DNA from 3 places in the Nonomuraea sp. NPDC050691 genome. Region 2 is predicted to be linked to each of the others. Evidence: riboswitches for the same ligand, from Rfam matches in the RefSeq annotation. Region 2 holds a riboswitch; each other region holds the start of a gene.
What was found. Region 2 has a riboswitch for cyclic di-AMP ahead of AB0H81_RS39335 (C40 family peptidase). Riboswitches for the same ligand answer to the same signal wherever they lie in the genome.

Region 1 (7,257 bases), on a different contig from region 2:
CCGATGACTCGGTGACCGCGCATGGCAGCGAGAGCGAGAACCCGGCCATCGACTCGCCGACTCCGAAGACCGGCGTTCGTCCGCGCACGAACCGCGACTGGTGGCCCAACCAGCTCGACCTCTCGGTGTTGCGCGCGCACTCGTCGAAGGGCAACCCGCTGGCGGAGGGCTTCAGCTACGCCAAGGAGTTCGAGAAGCTCGACGTCGAGGCACTCAAGCAGGACATCATCGAGGTGCTCACCACCTCGCAGGACTGGTGGCCGGCCGACTTCGGCCACTACGGCGGACTCATGATCCGGATGAGCTGGCACGCCGCGGGCACCTATCGGATCCACGACGGTCGCGGCGGGGCCGGCGACGGCGCCCAGCGTTTCGCCCCGCTGAACAGCTGGCCCGACAACGCCAACCTCGACAAGGCCCGCCGGCTGCTGTGGCCGGTCAAGCAGAAGTACGGTCAGAAGATCTCGTGGGCCGACCTGCTCGTGCTGGCCGGCAACGTCGCCCTGGAGTCGATGGGTTTCGAGACCTTCGGATTCGGCTTCGGCCGCGAGGACGTCTGGGAGCCGGAGGAGATCTTCTGGGGGCCGGAGGACGCCTGGCTCGGTGACGAGCGCTACGTCACCGACAAGGAGATGGCGCCGAACTTCGGCGCGACCGAGATGGGTCTCATCTACGTCAACCCGGAGGGGCCCCGCGGCAACGCGGACCCGGCCGCGGCGGCGCATTTCATCCGCGAGACCTTCGGACGGATGGCGATGAACGACGAGGAGACCGTCGCTCTCATCGCCGGCGGGCACACGTTCGGCAAGACCCACGGCGCCGGCATCGCGGACGACCATGTGGGGCCGGAGCCCGAGGCCGCGCCGCTGGAGGCGCAGGGGCTGGGCTGGCTGAGCAGATACGGCACCGGCAAGGGCGCTGACACGATCACCAGCGGTCTCGAGGTGACGTGGACCGATCGGCCGACGCAGTGGAGCAGCCGGTTCTTCGAGATCCTCTTCGGCTACGAGTGGGAGCTCACCACGAGCCCCGGCGGCGCCAAGCAGTGGGTCGCGAAGGACGCCGAGGCGATCATCCCGGACGCCCACGACCCGTCGAAGAAGCACAAGCCGACGATGCTCACGACCGACTTGTCGCTGCGCGTCGACCCGACGTACCAGAAGATCTCTCTCCGCTTCATGGAGAACCCCGACGAGTTCGCGTTGGCCTTCGCCAAGGCCTGGTACAAGCTGCTGCACCGCGACATGGGTCCGGTCAGCCGCTTCCTCGGGCCGTGGGTCGCCGAGCCCCAGCTGTGGCAGGACCCGGTGCCGGCCGTCGACCACGAACTCGTGGGTGACGCCGACGTCGCCTCTCTCAAGGCGAAGGTCCTGGAGTCCGGCCTCACGACCGCTCAGCTGGTCTCCACCGCCTGGGCCTCCGCCGCGAGCTTCCGGTCCACCGACAAGCGCGGCGGCGCCAACGGCGCCCGGATCCGTCTCGAGCCGCAGCGCGGCTGGGAGGTCAACCAGCCCGAGCAGCTCGCGCCGGTCCTGGACACGCTCGAGAGCATCCAGCGCGAGTTCAACGAGGCCGGCGGCGCGAAGATCTCGCTCGCCGACCTGATCGTGCTGGCCGGCTCGGCCGCCGTCGAGAAGGCGGCGGGCGAGGCCGGCGTGGCGGTGACGGTGCCGTTCCGCCCGGGCCGCACCGACGCCACTCAGGAGCAGACCGACGTCGAGTCCTTCCGGGTGCTCGAGCCGCGGGCCGACGGGTTCCGCAACTACCTGCGTTCCGGCGAGAAGACCCAGCCGGAGGTGCTGCTCGTCGATCGTGCCTACATGCTCAACCTGACCCCGCCGGAGATGACCGTCCTGATCGGCGGCCTGCGTTCCCTCGGGGCCAACGTCGGCGGCACCAAGCACGGCGTCCTCACCGACCGGCCCGGCGTGCTGACCAACGACTTCTTCACCAACCTGCTCTCGCCGGGCACCCGGTGGAAGGCGTCGGACTCCGAGGAGCACGTGTACGAGATCCGTGACGTGGCCACCGATGAGGTGAAGTGGACCGCTACCGCGGTCGACCTCATCTTCGGCTCCAACTCCCAGCTGCGAGCCCTCGCGGAGGTCTACGCCAGCCAGGACGCCCGCGAGAAGTTCGTGACCGACTTCGTCGCGGCCTGGACCAAGGTCATGGAACTCGACCGGTTCGACCTCGCCTGACCCTTCTCCACCCGACGAGCGCCGAGCCCGGCCGATCACGATGGATCGGCCGGGCTCGTCCGCCATGGGTCCGGTCACCGGCGGCCGCGGGTACGGCCGGGTGGTTCAGTTCATCGAGATGTGCACGTGGTCGAAGTGGTTCTCGGTGATGCTGCCGCGGTCCGACATGGCCCTCCAGCCGGAGCCCATGTTGATGCGCTGCTGCCAGATCACGTACTTCACCCCGAGCTTGGCCCTGTTCTCCAGCGCCCAGGCGGCGACGCGGTCGCCGAGGGCCTTGTTGGCCGCGCTGGGCATGGTGCCGCCCGTGCTCATCATGAAGTCGCACGCCCGGCCCAGCGGGTGCTCGCCGCTCGCCCCCGAGCGGAAGCAGCCGACGGTGAACGGCAGGGAGAAGTTCTTCTCGATCAGCTCGCGCATCGCCCGGGTGCGGGGCGTGATGTTGTCGGACCCCGAGGGCAGCTGGGGCGCCCAGGTGCCGTCGGAGCGGCGGCCGGTGCTGACCGGGACGAGGTCCTTGAGCTTCTTCTCGATGGCGTCGATGACGTCCTGGGCCTCGTCGCGCCGCTTGGCCACGTCCGCCGTCTCGGTGCGGATGCGGGCGGCCAGCGCGGTGGCCTCCTCGGCCGCCTTCCTCTTCTCGTCGCGGGCCTTGGCGACGTTCCGCACGACCGCCTGCTGCTCGGCGATCATCTGCTCCACGACGGCCGCGCCGGTGGCGTTGCCGGGGAACGCGAAGCCGAGCACGGCCGGGTCGCCGCTCTGGTAGCGCATCTGGGCGATCTGGGCGACCCGGGTCTCCGCCGAGGTGACCGCCTGCTCGGCGGCGGACAGCCGCTTGCCGGCCGTCTCGGCGGCCTGCTGGGCCTCGGCCAGCTCGACCCGCTTGAGGTTGTAGCTCTCGATGAGCTTGTCGACCTTGTCGTTCAGTTCCTTCAGCTCGGCGCGCAGCTCGGCCTCGCTGGGCTTGGGGGCCGCGGTCGCGGTGGCCGCGCCGAAGGCGACGGTGGCGATCACGAGGCCGATGACGAAATTGATGGCAAAGCGCGTGGGGGACGCGGGCGCCACTGAGGATTCCTCTCCCTCTGCCGACCGGGTTAGCTGACGGGTTCGGGATGGGAGGTCCCTACCACGGACGTGGATTCACCCCAGGTACGGTGGGTCCCCGGCTTCCGGGCGACGCGCCCGGGATTAGGCGTGTCCCGGCCGCGACGACCGGGACAAAAGGGATGCTAGTGGTAAAAACGCAGTAATGCGACTCCAAGCGGAGATCAATCAGTGATCTACCTGTGATCGGAGCAGGCGCGCCGCCTCCTCGGGCAGCACGTCGTTGACGAACGCGCCCATCGCCGACTCCGACCCCGCCAGGTACTTCAGCTTGCCCGGCGCCCGCCGGATGCTGAACAGCTCCAGATGCAGGTACCCCAGCTCGCGCTCCTGCCGTACCGGAGCCTGGTGCCAGGCCGAGACGTACGGCATGGCGACGCCGAACATCCCGTCGAGCGCCCGCAGAACCGAGGTGTAGAGCGGCGCGAAGGCGGCGCGCTCCTCCTGTGTCAGCGCGGCGAGGTCCGGGACCTGCCGGTGCGGGTAGACGTGCACCTCGTACGGCCAGCGCGCCGCGGCCGGCACGAACGCCGTCCACAGCTCGTTGGCGGCCACCACCCGCGTCCCGGCGGCGCGCTCGGCCGCCAGCACGTCCGCGAACAGGTTGCCTCCGTGCCGGGCCGCGTGCCGCGCGGCGGCGCCGAGCTGGAGCCGCGTGCGGGGCGTGACGTACGGGTAGGCGTAGATCTGGCCGTGCGGGTGGGTCAGCGTGATGCCGATCTCCTCGCCGCGGTTCTCGAAGCAGAAGACCTGCTCCACGCCGTCGATCGCGGACAGCTCCGCCGTGCGGTCGGCCCAGGCCTCCATCACCAGCTCGACCTGCGCGTCGGACAGCCGGGAGAACGACGAGGAGTGCTCCGAGGTGAAGCACACCACCTCACACCTCCCCACGCCCGGACGAACCTCGCTCAGACCCCCCACATCCCGATATGTCCCGAGATTCATGGAGAACGAGGGGAAGCGGTTCTCGAAGACCACCACGTCGTAGTCGTGCGCCGGGATCTCCGAGGCTCGCGTGTCCGAGGACGGGCACAGCGGGCACTCGTCCGCCGGCGGCATGAACGTGCGCGTCTGCCGGTGCCCCGCGACCGCGATCCACTCCTCGGTCAGCGGGTCGTAACGCAGCTCGGACGCCACCGGACGCGGATCGAGCGGCCGGCGGTCGATCGCGCTCCGGTCGGCGTCGTCCCTCCGGTCGAAGTAGATCAGCTCCCGGCCGTCGGCCAGTTGGGTGATGGTGCGCTTCACGGCTACCCCTCAGCGATGATCAGTTGCCCGGCCCGTTCGGCCAGTTCGTTACGTGCGTCCTCGGGCAGCCCCGCGTCGGTGATGACGACGTCGGCCTCGGCCAGCTCGGCGATCGTGCTGATGCCGACCGTGTTCCACTTCGTGTGGTCGGCGGGGACCACCAGCCGGTGCGCCGCGGCCACCAGCTCCCTGTCGGTCTCCGCCTCCAGCAGGTTCGGCGTGGTGAACCCCGCCCGCACGCTCATGCCGTGCACCCCGAGGAACAGCGTGTCCACGTGCAGCCTGCGGATCGCGGCCACCGCGACCGGCCCCACCAGCGCGTCGGACGGGGTGCGCACGCCCCCGGTGAGCACGACCGTGCGGTCGGGACGCGGGGTGCGGTGGAAGACGTCGGCCACGGGCACCGAGTTCGTGATGACCGTCAGCTCCGGCACGCCCGTCAGATGGTGGGCCAGCGCCCACGTCGTGGTGCCCGCCGACAGCGCCACCGCGGTGCCCGGCCGTACGAGCTCGGCCGCGGCGCGCGCGATGGCCTCCTTCTCCTGCTGCTGGCGGGCCGACTTGGCGGTGAAGCCAGGCTCCTCCGTGGAGCCCTGGTCGAGGGCCGTCGCGCCGCCGTGGACCTTGGCCAGCAGGCCGCGCTCGGCGAGGACCTCCAGGTCGCGGCGGATCGTCATGTCGGAGACGCCGAGCTCGCGCACGAGGTCGGCCACCCGGACGCCGCCGCTGCTGCGCACGCGCTCCAGGATCGTCTGCTGCCGCTGCTGTGCGAGCACGCCCGCTCCTTCCAACAGATTCCACCAAATTATGACATGGCGGTGTTGGGGAATGTTGACCAGCCTCACTCTTGTGCCGCGAGCGGCGCCGGGAGACGTTGGAGACGCACGCGCACACCGCCCCGGCACGAGGAGGCCCGCATGGCCAAGCGCGCACGCAAGAGCAAGGGACGCAAGAAGAAGAAGGCCAACCACGGCAAGCGCCCCACGGCACGCTGACGCCCGCCCGGCTGGTGGGCCGCACGGGCCCCGTCAGCCGGGAAGGCGGGCCAGCGCCTCGTCGATGCGCTCCTGCGGCAACGCGAAGTCCTCCATCGCCCCCGCCAGATAACGGTCGTAGGCGGCGAGGTCGAAATGGCCGTGACCGCACAGCGCCGTGAGGATCACCTTCGCCTGGCCGCTCTCCTTGCAGCGCAGCGCCTCGGCGATGGTCTCCGCCAGCGCGTGCGTCGGCTCGGGCGCGGGGACGATCCCCTCGGTACGGGCGAAGCGGACACCGGCTTCGAAGCACTCGATCTGCGACTTGCTGACCGCCTCGAACATGCCCAGCTCGTACATGTGAGACAGCAGCGGCGACATGCCGTGATAGCGCAGGCCGCCCGCGTGGATCGGGTCCGGCACGAAGTCGTGGCCCAGCGTGTGCATCTTGAGCAGCGGGGTGAACCCGGCGGTGTCGCCGAAGTCGTAGGCGTACACGCCGCGCGTGAACGACGGGCAGGCGGCCGGTTCGACGGCCCGGATCACCGGGTCGATGCGGCCGGCCAGCTTCTCCCGCAGGAACGGGAACACCAGCCCCGCGAAGTTGGAGCCGCCGCCGGTGCAGCCGATGATCACGTCGGGCGTCTCGCCGTCGAGCTGCCGCAGCGCCTCCTCCCCGATCACCGTCTGGTGCAGCAGCACGTGGTTGAGCACCGAGCCGAGCGCGTACCTGACGTCCTCGCCCGAACCGGCCACCTCGACCGCCTCGCTGATCGCGATGCCCAGGCTGCCGGTCGAGCCGGGCGCGTCGGCCAGTACCCTCGCCCCCGCCTTGGTGACGGTCGACGGGCTGGGGTGCACCGTCGCGCCGTACACCCGCATGAGCGAGCGGCGGTACGGCTTCTGGTCGTAGGAGGCCCGCACCATCCAGACCTCGCACTCCAGCCCGAACTGCGCGCACGCGAACGCCAACGCGCTGCCCCACTGGCCGGCGCCGGTCTCGGTGGTCAGCTTCCGCACGCCCTCGCGGGCGTTGTAGTACGCCTGCGGCACGGCGGTGTTCGGCTTGTGCGACCCGGCGGGGGAGCCGCCCTCGTACTTGTAGTAGATCCGGGCCGGGGTGCCGAGCGACTTCTCCAGCCGGCGCGCCCGCAGCAGCGGTGTCGGCCGCCACAGCCGGTAGACGTCCAGCACCTCCTGGGGGACGGCGACGAACCGCTCGCCGCTCACCTCCTGGCCGATCAGCTCCATCGGGAACAGCGGCGCGAGATCGCCGGGACCCACGGGCCGCCGGGTCGCCGGATGCAGCGGCGGCGGAGGCGGCGCGGGCAGGTCCGGCACGATGTTGTACCAGTGGCTCGGGATCACCCCTCCAGTCTGCGCCGGTGCGGCCCGTCGTACCAGGCCACGCGCCGTGCCGGTCCCGGTGTGTCCCTCCTCAGCCGGGGTCCTCGATCGCGGGCCGTCCGGGGCGGTCCGCCCGGACGACGACGTCGGCGCTCTCCCGGGGCCGCGCCTCGCGCTCGTAGCGCGCGTAGGCGGGCAGCCGCCACCGCTCGTCCTCGCCGATGCCGCGCGCCAGCGCCGCCTCCGACAACCACAGATGGACGCTCAGCTCGGCCGGCAGCCCCCGCCCCAGCAGCAGCGTCCCGTCGAGCAGCAGCACCCCGCCCTCGGGCAGGCTCTCGTACGGCAGGCGGTACGCACGGTCGGCCCGGCTGTCCCAC
Region 2 (7,257 bases):
GCGCCGGGACGCCGTTCAGCCGCGCCCAGGCCCGGGCCAGGGCGATCCGCTCGGGCGTCGACGGATGAGACGCATAAAGCGCATATTCCACGGCATCAGGCGACAAGTCGGAAATATTGGTGATTGCCAATCGTTTTTGCATGGCCACGAAGGTGGCCGGGTCTTTCGTCAGATCGAGGGCGTGGACGTCGGCGCGGGCCTCGACGTGGCGGCTGACGAGGTTCTGGGCCGGGCCGGACAGCACGGTGGCCAGGGACATGAGTCCGACCAGCACGCCCACGGCCCTCGGGTCGGCCGCCGAGGCGACTCCGGTGCGCCGCCGTACCAACTGGAAGGCCAGGAACAGCAGCGCAGTGCCGGCGGCGGCGCCCAGCGCGCCGACGAGGGTGCCGTCCAGCACGTCGCCGTTCTTCGCGTGGCCGAGCTCGTGCGCGACCACCAGCTCCACCTGCGGGCTCGGCCCGCGCAGCAGCGTGTCGTAGACGACGATCCGGCGGGTGGCGCCGAAGCCGGAGACGTACGCGTTCAGCGCGGTGGTGCGGCGGGAGGCGTCGGCGACGAGCACGTCCTCGACCGGCACGCCGTCACGCGCGGCCATGTCCAGCAGGCTCGTGCGCAGCGGGCCCTGCGGCATGGGGCGGAAGTCGTTGAACAGCGGCTCGACCACCACGGGATAGACGAACGACAGCGCCACGGTCAGCGCGAACGCGCCGGCGGCGGCGGGGATCCACCACCGCCGCACCTTCCGGGCCAGGCCGACCACGGCGACCATCGCGACCGACAGCACGGCGGCGTTGACCCCGATGCCCTTGATCCGGTCGGCCGACCAGGCCGCCCAGTCCTGGGTGGACAGGCCGTACGCGCGCAGCACCGTCTCGGCCCACATGCCGAGCGGCCAGCGCACCGCCTCGACCAGCGCGGTGAGGAGCAGCACGCCGAGGACGACACGCACCCACCAGGGGCCGCGAAGGCGGCCGAGCAGCCGGGCGCCGAACGGGGTGAGGACGAGCAGTCCCGCGAAGAGCAGGCTCAGGCCCAGCGACAGGTAGCCGGGGGCGGTGGTGGCGGCGTCGAACGCGGCGGCGCGGGCGATCTGGGCGGGGGTGAAGTCGCGGGCGGGGTCGGGGGCGACGTACGGCGCGGAAGGGGGCAGCGCCCGCCAGGGCGTGGTGACGATCACGACGGCCACGGTGGCGAGGCCGAGCACGGCGCACACCACCCCGGCCTGCCGCCACCCGGCCGCGGCCTGACCGCTTCCCGTGCCCGTCCCGGGCATGTCGGGCCCCGGCTCCCCGTCCCGGGGCGAACCAGGCACGCCAGGCACCGATCCGCCACCCCCGGACGCACCAGAGACGCCCCTCACCGATTCCCCGCTGCCCCCGGAGGCATCAGAGACGCCGGGCACCGATCCCCCGCCCACGGACGAGCCGGGCACGTTCGCCTGCGGCTCGTCCGGGCCGGACGCGTCCGCCGGGGGGAACGTGTCCCCCACCTGCCCGTCCTTCGTCACGTGTCCCCCTACGCCAGCTTCTCACGCACGTACGCGCGCCAGCCCGCCGTCAGCCTCGCGGCGGGGAGCCCGGCGGCGGCGAGCGCGCGGTCGGCGCCCCGCGTCCTTGCATCACGGTAGAGCCTCACCAGCGTCCGCTCTCCGCGCCACTCGGCGACGAACCGGCACGCGAGCCACGCCTCCTGATAGACCGCCGCCAGCCTGGACGAGCCGGGCGCGAAGTCGGCAGCCCCTGGTAGATGTCCAGGCGTCCTCCCGGCCCGCACCTCAGCGGCCAGCTCGGCGGCGGCCACCGGCACGGCCAGGCCGGCGTCGCGGTAGGCGACGTAGTCGGCGAACCCCTCGTACAGCCAGGGTGGCAGCCCGCCGGTGCCGGCGGCGACGTGGGTGAGCTCGTGGGCCAGCACGACGTCCCGGCCGACGGCGGTGAGCCGGCCGAACGCCTCGGGCACGACGACGACCCGCCCTCCGTCGGCCATGGCGGCCAGCCCTTCGACGCCCGTGACGCCGGCCAGCCGCGCGGCCTCGGCCGAGGAGGCGGGCACGAGCACGAGGGGCCGCACGGGGGCCTGGAGAACGGCGGAGACACGCGCGCCGGCGGTGTCGGCGCGGTGAGCCAGGTCCCGGAGAAGCGCCGCGTCGGCCCGGTGCCCCAGCACGAGGGACCGCGCGCCCGACACGGCCTGAGTCTCCCCCGGCCACGGTTCGGCCTCCATGCCGGCGCCGGAGTGGCCGGGTGTCGTGACCTTCGTGTCGGAGCGCCGTGGTGGGCCGTACTGGGCGTCCTGGAGCTCGGTGCCGGTAGGGCGGGGAGTGGACGCGGCGGCGAGCGCGAGCAGGGGCGCAACCCCCGCCAGCACGGCACGACGGCTCACCCGGGCGGACACGCTGTCCGATCGTACCGGGCCGTCCGCCCGCCGCCCCCCGCTTCCCCACTTCCGCGCTTCCGCCGCCCCAGGCTCCCGCCCTTCCGCCCTTCCGCCCTTCCGCCCTTCCGCCCTTCCGCGATGCGACGCGGTGCGGTGCGGTGCGGTGCGACGCGACGCGACGCGACGATGCCCCGTGATCCCCGTTCGCGCCCCGCTCTTCACCGACAGGTCCCTGGTCATGTCCCGCGATGCGCGCGTGAACGCACGAAGACCCCGTCCCCAACCCGGGACGGGGTCTTCGTGAGTGCTTACAGACCCGGACGTACCGCACCCACGAACGACGACTTGCGCCATCCGCTGAGCTTCTCGATGCGTACCGTCAGGCCTGTGCGCGGCGAATGGACCATCTTGCCGTGGCCGATGTACATGCCCACGTGGCCGAGTCCCCGGAAGAACATCAGGTCGCCTGGCTGGAGGTTCTTCCAGGAGACCTTCTTCTTGATGCGCGCGTACTGGCTGTTCGTCACGCGGGGGATGCTCACGCCGGCCTTCTTCCAGGCGTACTGGACGAGGCCGGAGCAGTCGAAGGCGCCAGGGCCGGTGCCGCCGTAGCGGTACGGGTCACCGATCTGGGCCTTCGCCACGGCGACGGCCGTGTGGGCCTTCGCCTGCTGCCGGGCGGCTTTCGACGCCTTCGCCGTCTTACGGGTGGCCTGCTTCACGGACGCGGCGGCCGTGCCCGCCGAAACCGTGGAAACGCCGGCCGTTGTGCTCGTCGTCCCTTGTGCCTGGGCAGCCGGGGCATGGAGGACCAGACCTCCGGCCGTCACGGTCATGGTGAGTGCGACACCACTCAGGGCGATACGGGACAGACGGGGGTTGTGCGAGGAGGTAGACAGGATTTCTCCTTGGATCTTCCACGAACGCCTACCGGGTTAGCTGACGGATTCGGGCCTGGAAGTCGCCCTACGGCGCGCTCGCGCGCCGATTCACCCCTGATCCCGGGTTCGGGATCGCTGGGTCCCCGGCTCCGTGCCTCCTGGCTGCACGGACTCGGCAGGACACCGCCGACACAAGTACGGATGTTTACGGCGGTGACCGCTGGATCTCTATCTCGTCCACATCGGGAGGACCGATGTTGGCTCGCGACGCCATGGCTTGTTCGCCGCGACGCCAGAAGTTACGCGGACAAGTCATGGAACGGCAAAGCCACCGTCAAGCTGTAAAGATCGCCATAAGGTGTCAGTAAGACGATGAAGCCCTGCTTGCCACCATGATTCGTTACGTAAATGTGACTCTGCTCACACTTGACGAACCACTGGCCTGTCAGGACGCTTTCGTCGCATTTGTCAGGTTTGTACCGGGCGACTCGCCAGGCCACGTGACCATGAAAGGCGACAGATCGTTTCGGTTCTTTACTCCCGTACCGGCACGGAATAGCGGCAGGCTTGCTAAACTGCCCCGCCACGCGCAGCGAAAGGGGGCTCCCAGCCGCAGCCGGAAGCCCCCGGAATCGAGAACGAGGCGGTCCTCAGGGACGGATGGCGCCCACGATGCTGCCGCCGTACGAGGAGAGCGTGACGACCTTGACCACGTCGCCCGTCTGCGGCGCGTGAACGATCTGGCCGTTGCCCGCGTAGATGCTGACGTGGCCCAGACCATTGCTGAAGATGAGGTCACCTGGCTGGAGCTCGTTCAGCGAGACCTTGCGCGAGGTGCCCCACGCCCACTGCTGCCAGGTCGTCCGCGGCAGGGAGACGCCGGCCGCGCGCCAGGCGGCCTGGGTGAGGCCCGAGCAGTCCCAGCCGCCGGGGCCGGTGCCGCCGAACACGTACGGCTTGCCGACCTGCGCGTACGCGAACCTCAGGACGGCCCCCGCGTTGCCCGAGGCCGGGCCGGTGTACTTGATGCCGGTGCTGTTCGGGTTGCCCGCCCGGTAGGCGCCGAGCCGGTCGAGCAGCTTCTTCTGCTGGGCGATGAGCTTGAGGACCTCGGCGCGTTCCTTCTTCACCGCGTCGCGCACGTCGTCGGCGGCGGCCAGGGCCGTCTCGGCCTTGTCGCGCTCGGTCTTGAGGCCGCGGTTCTCCCGGTCGAAGGCGGCGAGCTTCTCCGCGCGTTCCTTGGACACCTGGTCGGCCAGGGTGAGGCTGCCGAGGACGGCCGTGGGGTCGTCAGAGGTGATCACGCCGGGCACGGCGGCGGCGTCGCCGCCGTACTTGTAGTCGTTGACGGCCATGGAGATGACCTGCTGGCGCAGGTCGGCCACGGTGGCGAGCTTGCGCTGGTAGCTCGCGTTGAGCTCGTCGTAGGTGGCCTGGGCCTTCTTGTGCTTCTCGGTCGCCGCGTTGTAGCGGTCGACGACCTTGTCGGCCTTGTCGTTGAGCTTGGCGAGCTTGGCCTTCGCCTGCTTGATCGTCGGCTTCGGCGCGGCCTGGGCTCCGCCTGTCGGCGCGATCATCAACCCGACCGCGAGACCCACGACCATCGGCACTCGGCCCAACCTCACAGCGTCGCCTCCCAGGGAACACACCTGGGGCGAAATAGTACAGAAGTTGCGAGGGTGATCTCACCTAAACGCCAGATTCCGTTTACCGTCGCTTTAAGCGCGGCCCGACGGGCGCGGGCTGCCTTACGCGCGGCCCAGCCTGCGCAGCAGCAGTCCTGATGGTACGGGGCGGGCGCCCATTCTGCGGACGGATTCGGCGACCTCGCGGTCGGAGGACACCACGGCGATGGCCCGCCCGGGCGGCTCGGCGCGGACGAGCTGGCGGATGAGGTCGTCGGCGATCTCCCCCGGCGCGCTGAACAGCACGCGCACCCCGCGCGGGGCCACCACCTGGACCGGCGCGTTCAGCTCGGCCCCGTCGAACACCACCGTCACCTCGACGCGGGTCTGCGCGACGAGCCCGCCGAGCCCGGTCATGAGGCGGTTGCGCTGGTCGGCCAGCGTGAGCGTGCCGTAGCCGGCCTTGGTCACGTTGTAGCCGTCGATGATCAGGTGCACCTGGGGCAGCGCGAGGAGCTGGTCGAGCAGCTGCGGATCGTCGTCGGCCAGCGCGCGGGCGGGCACGCCGCGCACGCTCGGACGTTCGCCGGTGACGGCCGCGACCGAGTCGGCGGGCCGGCTGATCATGGTGGGCAGGGCCAGCTCGCGGCGCAGCCCGGCGGAGGCGTCCTGGAGGGCGTCGAGCAGGACGCGGACGCGGGCGTCCTCGATGCTGCGGCCCTCGCGGGCGGCCCGGCGCGAGGCTTCGAGCTGTTTCTCGGCGTCGGCCAGCCGCTCGCGCAGCCGCCGCAGCTCGGCCTCGCCGGCGCTGCCCGCCACCGAGGCCGCCGAGCGCGCCTCCTCGGCGGCCTGCGTCATCTCCTCGGCGTGCCGCTGCGCCGCCCTGGCCCGCTCGCGCGCCTCGTGAAGGCGGCGGCGCAGGTCGGAGTTCTCCGTACGGGCGGCCTTGAGCTGCTCGCGCAGCCGGTCGGTCTCCTCCTTGGCGGCGCTCTTCTGGGCGGCGAGCTGCTCACGCAGGCGCGTCACGACCTCTTCGCGCTCGGACCCCTCGGCCGCCACGGCGGAGCGTTCGAGGTCGGCGCGGGCCGCCTCCACCATGTCGGCCCAGCCGGGCGGACGGGTGAGGTAGGCCGCGGCGGCCACGAGCACGGGGTCGGCGGCGGGAGGCACGTGGCCGTCCACCAGGGAGGCGACCAGCTCGGGCCAGCCTGCCGCGACCGACTCGGCCACCAGCTCGCGGAACTCCTTGTCGCTCTCCAGCTGCGCGGCGATGGGAGCGCTGCCGAGCCGGGCGCGCTTACGCGGGTCGAACTTGGCGATGCCCCGCAACGGAGGTGGGACGGACACAGCCGGGAGCGAGCCGAGGACCTGGGCTGCCAGGTCGACGACATTCAGCCGCACCGGCTCGGGAAGCGGGCGAGACAGGCCTTCACCCGCTGAGCTCATCCCACTGTCCCTTCGTGACATGCCCTTTCAGACAAGGGTACGGCTGCCCCGTACCTGACCGTAACGCTCGCCCCACGTAGACAAGCGCTTGCTAGGGGTATACCACTGGTGCGGGACCCGAACCGACCGAGGAGACCGCCGTGGCCGAGGAGATGCGGACGTCGACCCGTGACCTGCGCGCCCTCCACGACCGGGTGGCGGCCTGGCTGGCCTGCCGCACCGGCGGCCCGGTGGAGGTGTCGGAGCTGTCGCGGCCCTCGGCGAACGGCATGTCCAGCGAGACGCTGTTCTTCACCGCCTCCTGGGCGGGACGGCGGGTGCGCTGCGTGGCACGCCTCGCCCCGGCGGCCGAGGCGGTGCCCGTCTTCCCCCGTTACGACCTGGAGGCCCAGTTCGAGGTCATGCGGCTGGCCAGGGAGCGGGCGGGGGTCCCGGCTCCGCGGGCGCTGTGGTTCGAGCCGGACCCGGGGCCGCTGGGCACGCCGTTCTTCGTCATGGAACGCGAGGACGGGGACGTGCCGCCGGACGTCATGCCGTACACGTTCGAGGGCTGGCTGCTCGACGCGCCGCCCGAGCGACGGCGGGAGCTCCAGGACGCGAGCGTGGGGCTCCTGGCCGCGCTGCACGACGCGCCGTTCACGAGGGAGGAGCTGTCGGTCCTCTCGCGACCCGGCCCGCAGCCGTCGCACGACGGGAACGGCGGACCGCGGGCGCACCCGTCCTACGGCGGGGGCGGCGGGCTGCGGGCGCACGTGGACGCGCAGCACGCCTACTACGCGTGGGCGCACGGGGACCGCCCGATCCCGCTGCTGGAGCGCGCCTTCGGCTGGCTGGAGGCGCACTGGCCGGACGATCCCGGACCTGACGTCCTGACCTGGGGCGACGCCCGCATCGGGAACGTGATGTACCGGGACTTCCGGCCGGTC
Region 3 (7,257 bases), on a different contig from region 2:
TCCGCCCTGTCCGGATCCCCCCATGAGACGACGAGCCGCCCCTGCCCCGTCACGTCGAACGCCAGCAACAGCGGCGCAGGATGCCCCGGTGCCGGGTGGAGTTCCGCCTCGATGAGGTCGAGGCGGCGTAGCCGGGCGGCGATGCGTTCCCAGCCGCCCAGCAGCCCCGGGTCCGCCAGGCGGCCGAGGTCCGTCGTGGCCGTCTCCAGGTCCCGTTCCAGCCGGGTCCTCTGTTCCGCCAGCCAGTGGCGGTTCGCCCGGTCGCGGACGCTCGCCGGCAGGCCGTTCAGCAGCCCGAACCGCGGCAACGTCACGAGCCGTTCCCGCGCCGCCGCCGAGAGCGTCGCCCACCACGCGGCGACCCGGGCCGCGAGGCCCGCGTCGGTGGCGCCCTCCTGGACGGACAGCAGGCGTGTCACCGCCTCCTCGTCGCCGGCGCCGACGCGTGCCAGCAGGCGCTCCGCTCCGACCGGGTCCGTGGCGTGGGCGCCGAACAGGCCGTACGCGGCGAGCCCCGAAGGCAGAGACGCGGCGAACCCCGGCGGCGGGGAGAGGCCCGGCACGGTCTCGCGGATGCGGTGCAGCCGGCGTCGCAGGTCGTCGCTCTGGGCGGAGGTCCAGGTGGCGATGCGGCCGAGCGCGTGGCCGGGCTCGGGGGACAGGCCGTGACCGGACAGCTCGGCGGCCAGGCGTGCCCCCGCGACGGGCAGCGTGTGCGCGACCTGGCCCAGGGACGTCACCAGGGCGGTCATGGCGTTCGGGTCGATGCCCTGGAAGCGGCCCGGGACGGGGGCCAGGGTCGTCACCGACGTGGTCAGCGCGGGCACCGCCGGGGCCGGTCCGCCGTGCCGTACGACGAGGAGGGCGAGGGCGTGCAGCGCGTGCGCGAGCGAGGATTGCAGGGCGGCGCGGTGGCGGGAGAGGGCGTCCGCGAAGGCGGGGGCGCCGCCGCCGACCCAGGCGTGGGCGTGCATGAGCCGCGCCGCCGGGTCGAGGTCCGCGTGGTGGCCGGCGGCCAGCGCCGAGGCCCGTTCGTACGCCGCGAGCGCCGCCCTGTGATCCGCCATGACGCGGCCCAGAGTGCCAGGTCAGCCGGGTGGTCCTCAGCTGATCGACGACTCACCCGGGTAAGTGTGGTCTCGGATGGTTCGTCCGCGTACCGGCCGCTGTGGCGCGGGTTTCTCTGTGAGGGAAGGGGTACGGGAGGGCACATGGCGTGTCGTATCAGTGAGTTGGTGCTGGATTGCCGCGATCCGGAGAGCCTGGCGGCGTTCTGGTGTGAGGTGCTGGGATACGTGGTGCTCAACCGGGACGACGACGGGAGCGTGGAGATCGGGCCGGAGAAGACGGGGTTCGGCGGGCTCCAGCCGACCCTCGTGTTGAACCCGTCCGAGGATCCGAAGGGCGGCAAGCTCCGGCTGCACATCGACGTGAACGCGACCGACCGCGACCAGGAGGCCGAGCTGGAGAGGCTGCTGGCTGCGGGAGCCCGGCGGGCGGACGTGGGGCAGACCGGCGAGGAGTCCTGGCACGTGCTGGCCGACCCGGAGGGCAACGAGTTCTGCCTGCTGCGGCTGAGGCTGGACGCGTAGGTTCCTTCCCCTTCTCAGGACTGACTCCCACAAGCGGGGGTGCGGGCGCACTCAGCGGGGGCGGGGGTCGCCGAGCAGGCGGAGGAGCAGGCGTGGCTCGCCCGGCCAGGCCTCCAGCAGGACCTCGCGCGGGACCTGCCGGGCCGCGTACCGCAGCGCCAGGGCGACCACCACGATGTCGTCGAGCGGGCCGATGACGGGCAGGAACTCCGGGATCAGGTCGATCGGGCTGGCCACCCACACGCCTGCGATCATGATGGCGACCCTGGCGCGGCGCGGCACGGCGGGGTGGCGGCGGAGCCTGCGGATGGTGGTCAGGCAGTCGGGGATGAAGGCGGCCAGATCCCGCATCGGGCCGGGCGGCAGTCGCCTCGCCAGGAGGAAGAGCACGCCCCAGGTGGCCGCCACGCACACGACGGTGACGGCGAGCCCGATCAGCCAGCCCCGCACGGCGTTCCCGACCTCGTTTCCGTTCCCTCGTGCCCCTCCGGTACGGCTCCACTTTACGGTCGGCGCGGCCGGCGCGACCCGCACCGGTAAGGGCGCCTTCCTCTTTCGATCGGCACGAGAGGAGGATGTGGACATGAACACGCGACCACTCGGACAGACCACCGTCAGTTCCATCGGTCTCGGCGCGATGCCCATGTCGGTGGCGGGACACATGCCCGACGAGGATCAGTCGATCCGGACGATCCACGCGGCCCTGGACGCCGGCGTGACGCTGATCGACACGGCCGACGCCTACACCCCCGCCCACGACCAGGTCGGGCACAACGAGCGGCTGGTCGCCAAGGCGCTGGCGAGCTGGGGCGGCGACCGGGACGCGGTGCTGGTGGCGACCAAGGGCGGCCACACCCGCGTTCCCGGGGGCGGCTGGGCCGTCGACGGCCGGCCGTCGTACCTGGTCGAGGCGTGCGAGCGGTCCCTCAAGGCCCTGGGTGTGGAGGCGATCGGGCTCTACCAGCACCACCGGCCCGATCCGTCCGTGCCGTACGCGGAGACGATCGGCGCGCTGCGCGACCTGCTCGACGCCGGCAAGATCCGGATGGCCGGGATCTCCAACGCCGACCCCAGCCAGATCAGGACGGCCTACGACATCCTGGGCGGCCGGCTGGCGAGCGTGCAGAACCAGTACTCGCCCGCCTTCCGCTCCTCCGAGCCGGAGGTGGACGTGTGCGAGGAGCTGGGAGTGGCGTTCCTGCCGTGGTCGCCGCTGGGCGGGATCAGCGCGGCGGGGCGGCTCGGCGGCGAGTACGAGGCGTTCGCCAAGGTGGCCGAGGGCCGCGGGGTGTCGCCGCAGCGGGTCTGCCTGGCCTGGGAGCTGGCCCGCGGCCCGGTCGTGATCCCCATCCCCGGGGCGAGCCGGCCGGAGAGCATCCTCGACTCGGTGGCGGCGGCCGATCTTGTGCTGACCTCCGAGGAGCTCAGGCTGCTGAACGGCTGACCCGTCCGGCGCTGACGCGGTCGGCCGGTTTCGCACGGCGGGTACGGGCGTGCGAAGCTTTGAACGTCCCCAACACCAGGAGGTCCTCATGACGGAAACACCGGAGCCGGAAGCCAGCGAAACTCCCGAGGACGAGTTGAAGCGCAAGTTCCGGGAGGCCTTGGAGCGCAAGCGTGCCCGGCAGGCCGATTCGGGCGCTGGTGGCAAGGGCGGCGACGCTTCCAAGATCCACGGTGCTCACGGGCCGGCCGCCAGCAAGCGCTCCTTCCGCCGCAAGAGTGGAGGCTGACGCGTCCTGAGCGGGCGGCGCGCGTCCTGAGCAGGCACGTGTCCGGAGGTCGACGCGTCCTGGGCGGACACGCGTCCTGAGCACGCGCTGAAAGCTGGTTTTCTGGAGGGGTACGGCATGCCGTACCCCTCCATTTCTTTGCCTGAAAGGTAGATCTTCACCCGATTTATGGGGTTTCCTTTGCTATTGTCCGGTTCGCTCGCTAGAGTCGAACCTGTTACCGGCCAGTGACCTAGCCCTTCGCCAGGAAGCGGCGGCTGACCGGCGCCGAATCCCGCTCCCGCGGGAACCGGGGAACCAACCTCTGGGGTGAATCCGGCCCGACCCGGGCCGGTAGGGCATCTCCACGCCCGAACCCGTCAGCTAACCCGGTAGGCGAGATGGAGAGGACAAGACTTCGATGCGCTACCGCGTACCCCCGGACGGGGCAGTGACACCGGCCGCCTGAGCGGCATCCCCCCTTCCCCCTGATTTACCTTCCCTCGCGCTCCCGCGTAGCGCCCGTTGGCACTTCTGCCCGGCTACGCCCCCATCTGAGCGAGCGCGCCCTCCTGTACCCCACGCAAAGGACTCTTCCAACACATGTCCGCACGACTTGGCATGCGTTCTTTCAGCCTTCTGACGGCGGCCGTACTCGGCGCACTCACCATCGGCGCCGGCACCGCGGCGCACGCCGACACCGACGACGACCAGAAGGTCCTCCTCAAGGGCGCCACCACGGCGTCCTACTTCTGGGACGACTCCTCCGGCCGCGCCGGCGACACCGGCCTGCCGGCCAGCGGCAAGCCCATGCAGAAGGGCCTGGCCGCCAGCCCGAGCTGGCCCCTCATGACCGAGGGCTACGTCGTCTACAAGGGCAAGAAGGCCCCGTTCTTCGTCGGCGACCGTGGCCCGGGTGTGCCCTCCAGCAGCGGCGTCATGCTCGACCTCGACGCCAAGACCTTCGCCCAGCTCACCGGCGGCCGCTTCAACTCCGAGACGCTCGGCGTGGACGGCGTCGGCGGCCAGGGCCACATCAAGGTGAGCTACGTCATCACCAAGTGGGGCAGCGGCCCGGGCAAGAAGAACCTCCCCGTCTCCTTCGCCTCCGGCGCCTGGCGCCGCGTCGACGCCAACCCGGCCAAGCCGCCGCTGCTCGCCGAGGACAAGTCCACCGCTCCGGAGGAGTCCGGCGCCGGCTCCGCCGGTGAGGCGGCCTCCGTCTCCAAGAACAACAAGAGCGACAAGAGCGACAAGGCCGGCAAGGACGACGCCGGTGTGGTGACCGCCTCCGAGCACACCTCCCGCGGCACCACCGCCGAGACCGTCAAGACCGCCGAGGCCGGCGACGCCGGCTCCGGCGACCAGGGCCTGAGCACCTCGGCCGGCCTCGCCCTGATGGGCGTGGCCGCGGTCGGCGGCGGCGCGTACCTCGGCCGCGACCGCCTGCGCAAGCTGCTCGTCAAGAGCTGACCCCCGCCGGACCGGCCGCCGTCCCCCCAGACGGCACGCCGGCCGGCACCCCGACCATGCGGCCGGGTCCGGACGCCACCCCGTCCGGTCCGGCCCTACCCAAGGGGCCTGCCTGCCTCTCCATCCAGGCCCCTTGTCACCCCGCTCCGGACCGCCGCCGCCCCGGCGGTTCCGGGGCGGGGTGACGCCTTTCCGGGCCCTTTACCCCGTTGCGGTCCGAATGTCATTCTGTTGGACGTGATCGCGCGCGTTAAGGTCAACGGCATCGAGATCGCCTACGAGAGCTTCGGCACTCCCGGTGCCCGCCCCCTCCTCCTGGTCATGGGCCTGGGCGCCCAGCTCATCCACTGGGACGACGCGTTCTGCCTCCTCCTCGCCGAGCAGGGGCACCACGTCGTCCGCTTCGACAACCGCGACGCGGGCCTGTCCACGCACCTGCGCGAGTACGGCCAGCCGCGGCTCGGCGGCGCCCCGCCGTACCTGCTGGACGACATGGCCGACGACGCGGCGGGGCTGATGGACGCGCTCGGGTGGGCCGCCGCCCACGTGGTGGGCGCCTCGATGGGCGGCATGATCGCCCAGGCGCTGGCCATCCGGCATCCCGGCCGGGTCCTCAGCCTCACCTCCATCATGTCCACGCCCGGCCCGCAGGCCGCCCCTCCCACGCCCGCGGCGAGGGCGGTGCTGCTGGCCACGCCGCCCGCCGGGCGCGAGGAGGCGATCGCGCGGTCCCAGGCGGCCTGGGCCGTGATCGGCTCACCCGGCTTCGAGCCGGACCGGGCGCGCATCGCGGACGTCGCCGGTCGCGCCTTCGACCGCTGCTTCGACCCGGCGGGCACCGCGCGCCAGCTCGCCGCCATCATGGCCTCGGGCGACCGTACCGAGGGACTGCGCGGGCTCGGCGTGCCGGCGCTCGTGGTCCACGGCGAGGCCGACCAGCTCGTCCCCCTCGCCGGTGGCCTGGCCACCGCCGAGGCCATCCCCGGGGCCAGGCTGCTGACCTTCCCCGGCATGGGCCACGACCTGCCGCGCCCGCTCTGGCCGCACCTCGTCGCCGCCATCACCCGGCTGACCGCCGGCTGACCGCCGCCGTCCAGGGCACGTCCGGCCACGCGTGGCTAGACGTCCAGCTTCTCCTCGATGGAGCGCAGCTGGTGCCTGGCCATCGCCAGGTTGGCCCGACCCCGGTCCAGGGCGAGGTAGAGGAACAGGCCCTTGCCGCCGCGCCCGCTGACGGGCCGGATGATGTGGTACTGCGAGCCGAGCGTGATGAGAATGTCCTCGATCGCGTCCTTGAGGCCGAGCGAGTCCATCGTGCGCAGCTTGGCCTTGACCACCTCGGTGTTGCCGGCGCCCGCGACCTGGAGGTCCAGGTCCTTGGAGCCGCCGAGCGCGCCCAGCGTCATGCCGCTGCCGTGGTCGACGACCGCCGCCCCGATGGCGCCGTCGATCGTCATCATCTCTTTGAGCGAGACGTCCATGCTGGCCATGTCACTTCTCCGTTCTGTGGTGATTTCCCTGGGGTCGGTCATCGCATCCGTGCTGCGATGGCGGCCACGGCGGCCGCCGTCTTGCGGCCCTCCAGCCGGAGCAGCCCGAGGTTCGTGCCGGGCTGGGCCAGGACTGTGAGGACGATGGTGGGGCCCGCGGCGTAGAACGCGGCGAACCCGGCCGTGCCCGAGATGAGCGTCTCCTCCAGATCGCCCCTCCCGGACATGGAGAGCATGCGCCTGCTCATCGCGAGCAGGGCGGCGGTGAGCGCGGCCGTCCGCTCGCCGTCGCCGACCGTGGGGTCGCAGGCGACGGCGAGCCCGTCGACCGTGCAGGCGACGCTGCCGCTGATGTCCGGGGTGCGCTCCCGCAGGAGCACCATCTCCTTGAGCACCTCGTCGTGCAGCTCCACCGGCGGCCTCCTTCTCAGCGAGGGCAGTCTCACGACGGTGAGTGGGGGGAACCTCATGCCAGCTCCTCCAGGGCCTTCTTCAGCCGCATGAGCAAGGCCAGGTCCCTCGGGTCCGCCGTCACGGCCGGGCCGAGGGATCGCGCCGGGCCGGACGGGTCGAGCGCGCCCGCCGGGCCCGTCGCACCCGCCGCGTCCGCCGCATCCGCAGCGTCGGCAGCCTCCGGGAGGAGGGGCGGCGGTCCGGCCGGCGCCGCGAGCGGCCCGGGCGCGGGCGGGCGGTCCTGATTCGCGGGCAGGGCCTGTTTCGCGCGCCGGGCCGGATCCACGGGCGGGGCTGCATCCACGGGCGAGGCTGCGTCCGCGGGCGACAAGGCCGGATCCGGCGGCTGAGGCGGCGCATCCGCCGGATCCAGGGTCTGGGTGGAGGGGCGGGCCCGCCGTCCGCCGCCGCGTGCGCGCTTGGGCAGCGTGGCCCCGCCCCCGCCCCCGCCGCCGGCCTCGGGCGAGGCGCCGGCGGGGTCGGGGGGCGCGAGCAGGCCGGACGCGGCCAGCCGCCGTACGGCCAGCAGCACCGAGT

Region 1: another riboswitch for cyclic di-AMP. It lies ahead of AB0H81_RS16585 (hypothetical protein); the one in region 2 lies ahead of AB0H81_RS39335 (C40 family peptidase).
Region 3: another riboswitch for cyclic di-AMP. It lies ahead of AB0H81_RS11070 (hypothetical protein); the one in region 2 lies ahead of AB0H81_RS39335 (C40 family peptidase).

What each region holds. Positions count from the first base shown of each region.
Region 1 is NZ_JBFAIA010000036.1:11,681-18,937, reverse strand. It holds gene katG (catalase/peroxidase HPI) at 1-2,201, shown strand, start outside; gene AB0H81_RS16585 (hypothetical protein) at 2,307-3,218, opposite strand; cyclic di-AMP (ydaO/yuaA leader) riboswitch at 3,274-3,409, opposite strand; gene galT (galactose-1-phosphate uridylyltransferase) at 3,477-4,556, opposite strand; gene AB0H81_RS16575 (DeoR/GlpR family DNA-binding transcription regulator) at 4,559-5,332, opposite strand; gene AB0H81_RS16570 (TrpB-like pyridoxal phosphate-dependent enzyme) at 5,585-6,898, opposite strand; gene AB0H81_RS16565 (uridine kinase) at 6,969-7,257, opposite strand, start outside.
Region 2 is NZ_JBFAIA010000206.1:181-7,437, forward strand. It holds gene AB0H81_RS39325 (M48 family metallopeptidase) at 1-1,315, opposite strand, end outside; gene AB0H81_RS39330 (hypothetical protein) at 1,519-2,397, opposite strand; gene AB0H81_RS39335 (C40 family peptidase) at 2,688-3,101, opposite strand; cyclic di-AMP (ydaO/yuaA leader) riboswitch at 3,289-3,448, opposite strand; gene AB0H81_RS39340 (NlpC/P60 family protein) at 3,911-4,864, opposite strand; gene AB0H81_RS39345 (NYN domain-containing protein) at 5,009-6,331, opposite strand; gene AB0H81_RS39350 (phosphotransferase family protein) at 6,472-7,257, shown strand, end outside.
Region 3 is NZ_JBFAIA010000019.1:21,461-28,717, reverse strand. It holds gene AB0H81_RS11095 (alpha/beta hydrolase) at 1-1,067, opposite strand, end outside; gene AB0H81_RS11090 (VOC family protein) at 1,212-1,592, shown strand; gene AB0H81_RS11085 (DUF1232 domain-containing protein) at 1,644-2,042, opposite strand; gene AB0H81_RS11080 (aldo/keto reductase) at 2,176-3,036, shown strand; gene AB0H81_RS11075 (DUF5302 domain-containing protein) at 3,125-3,325, shown strand; cyclic di-AMP (ydaO/yuaA leader) riboswitch at 3,581-3,718, shown strand; gene AB0H81_RS11070 (hypothetical protein) at 3,908-4,777, shown strand; gene AB0H81_RS11065 (alpha/beta hydrolase) at 5,015-5,860, shown strand; gene AB0H81_RS11060 (hypothetical protein) at 5,896-6,267, opposite strand; gene AB0H81_RS11055 (roadblock/LC7 domain-containing protein) at 6,306-6,737, opposite strand; gene AB0H81_RS11050 (hypothetical protein) at 6,734-7,257, opposite strand, start outside.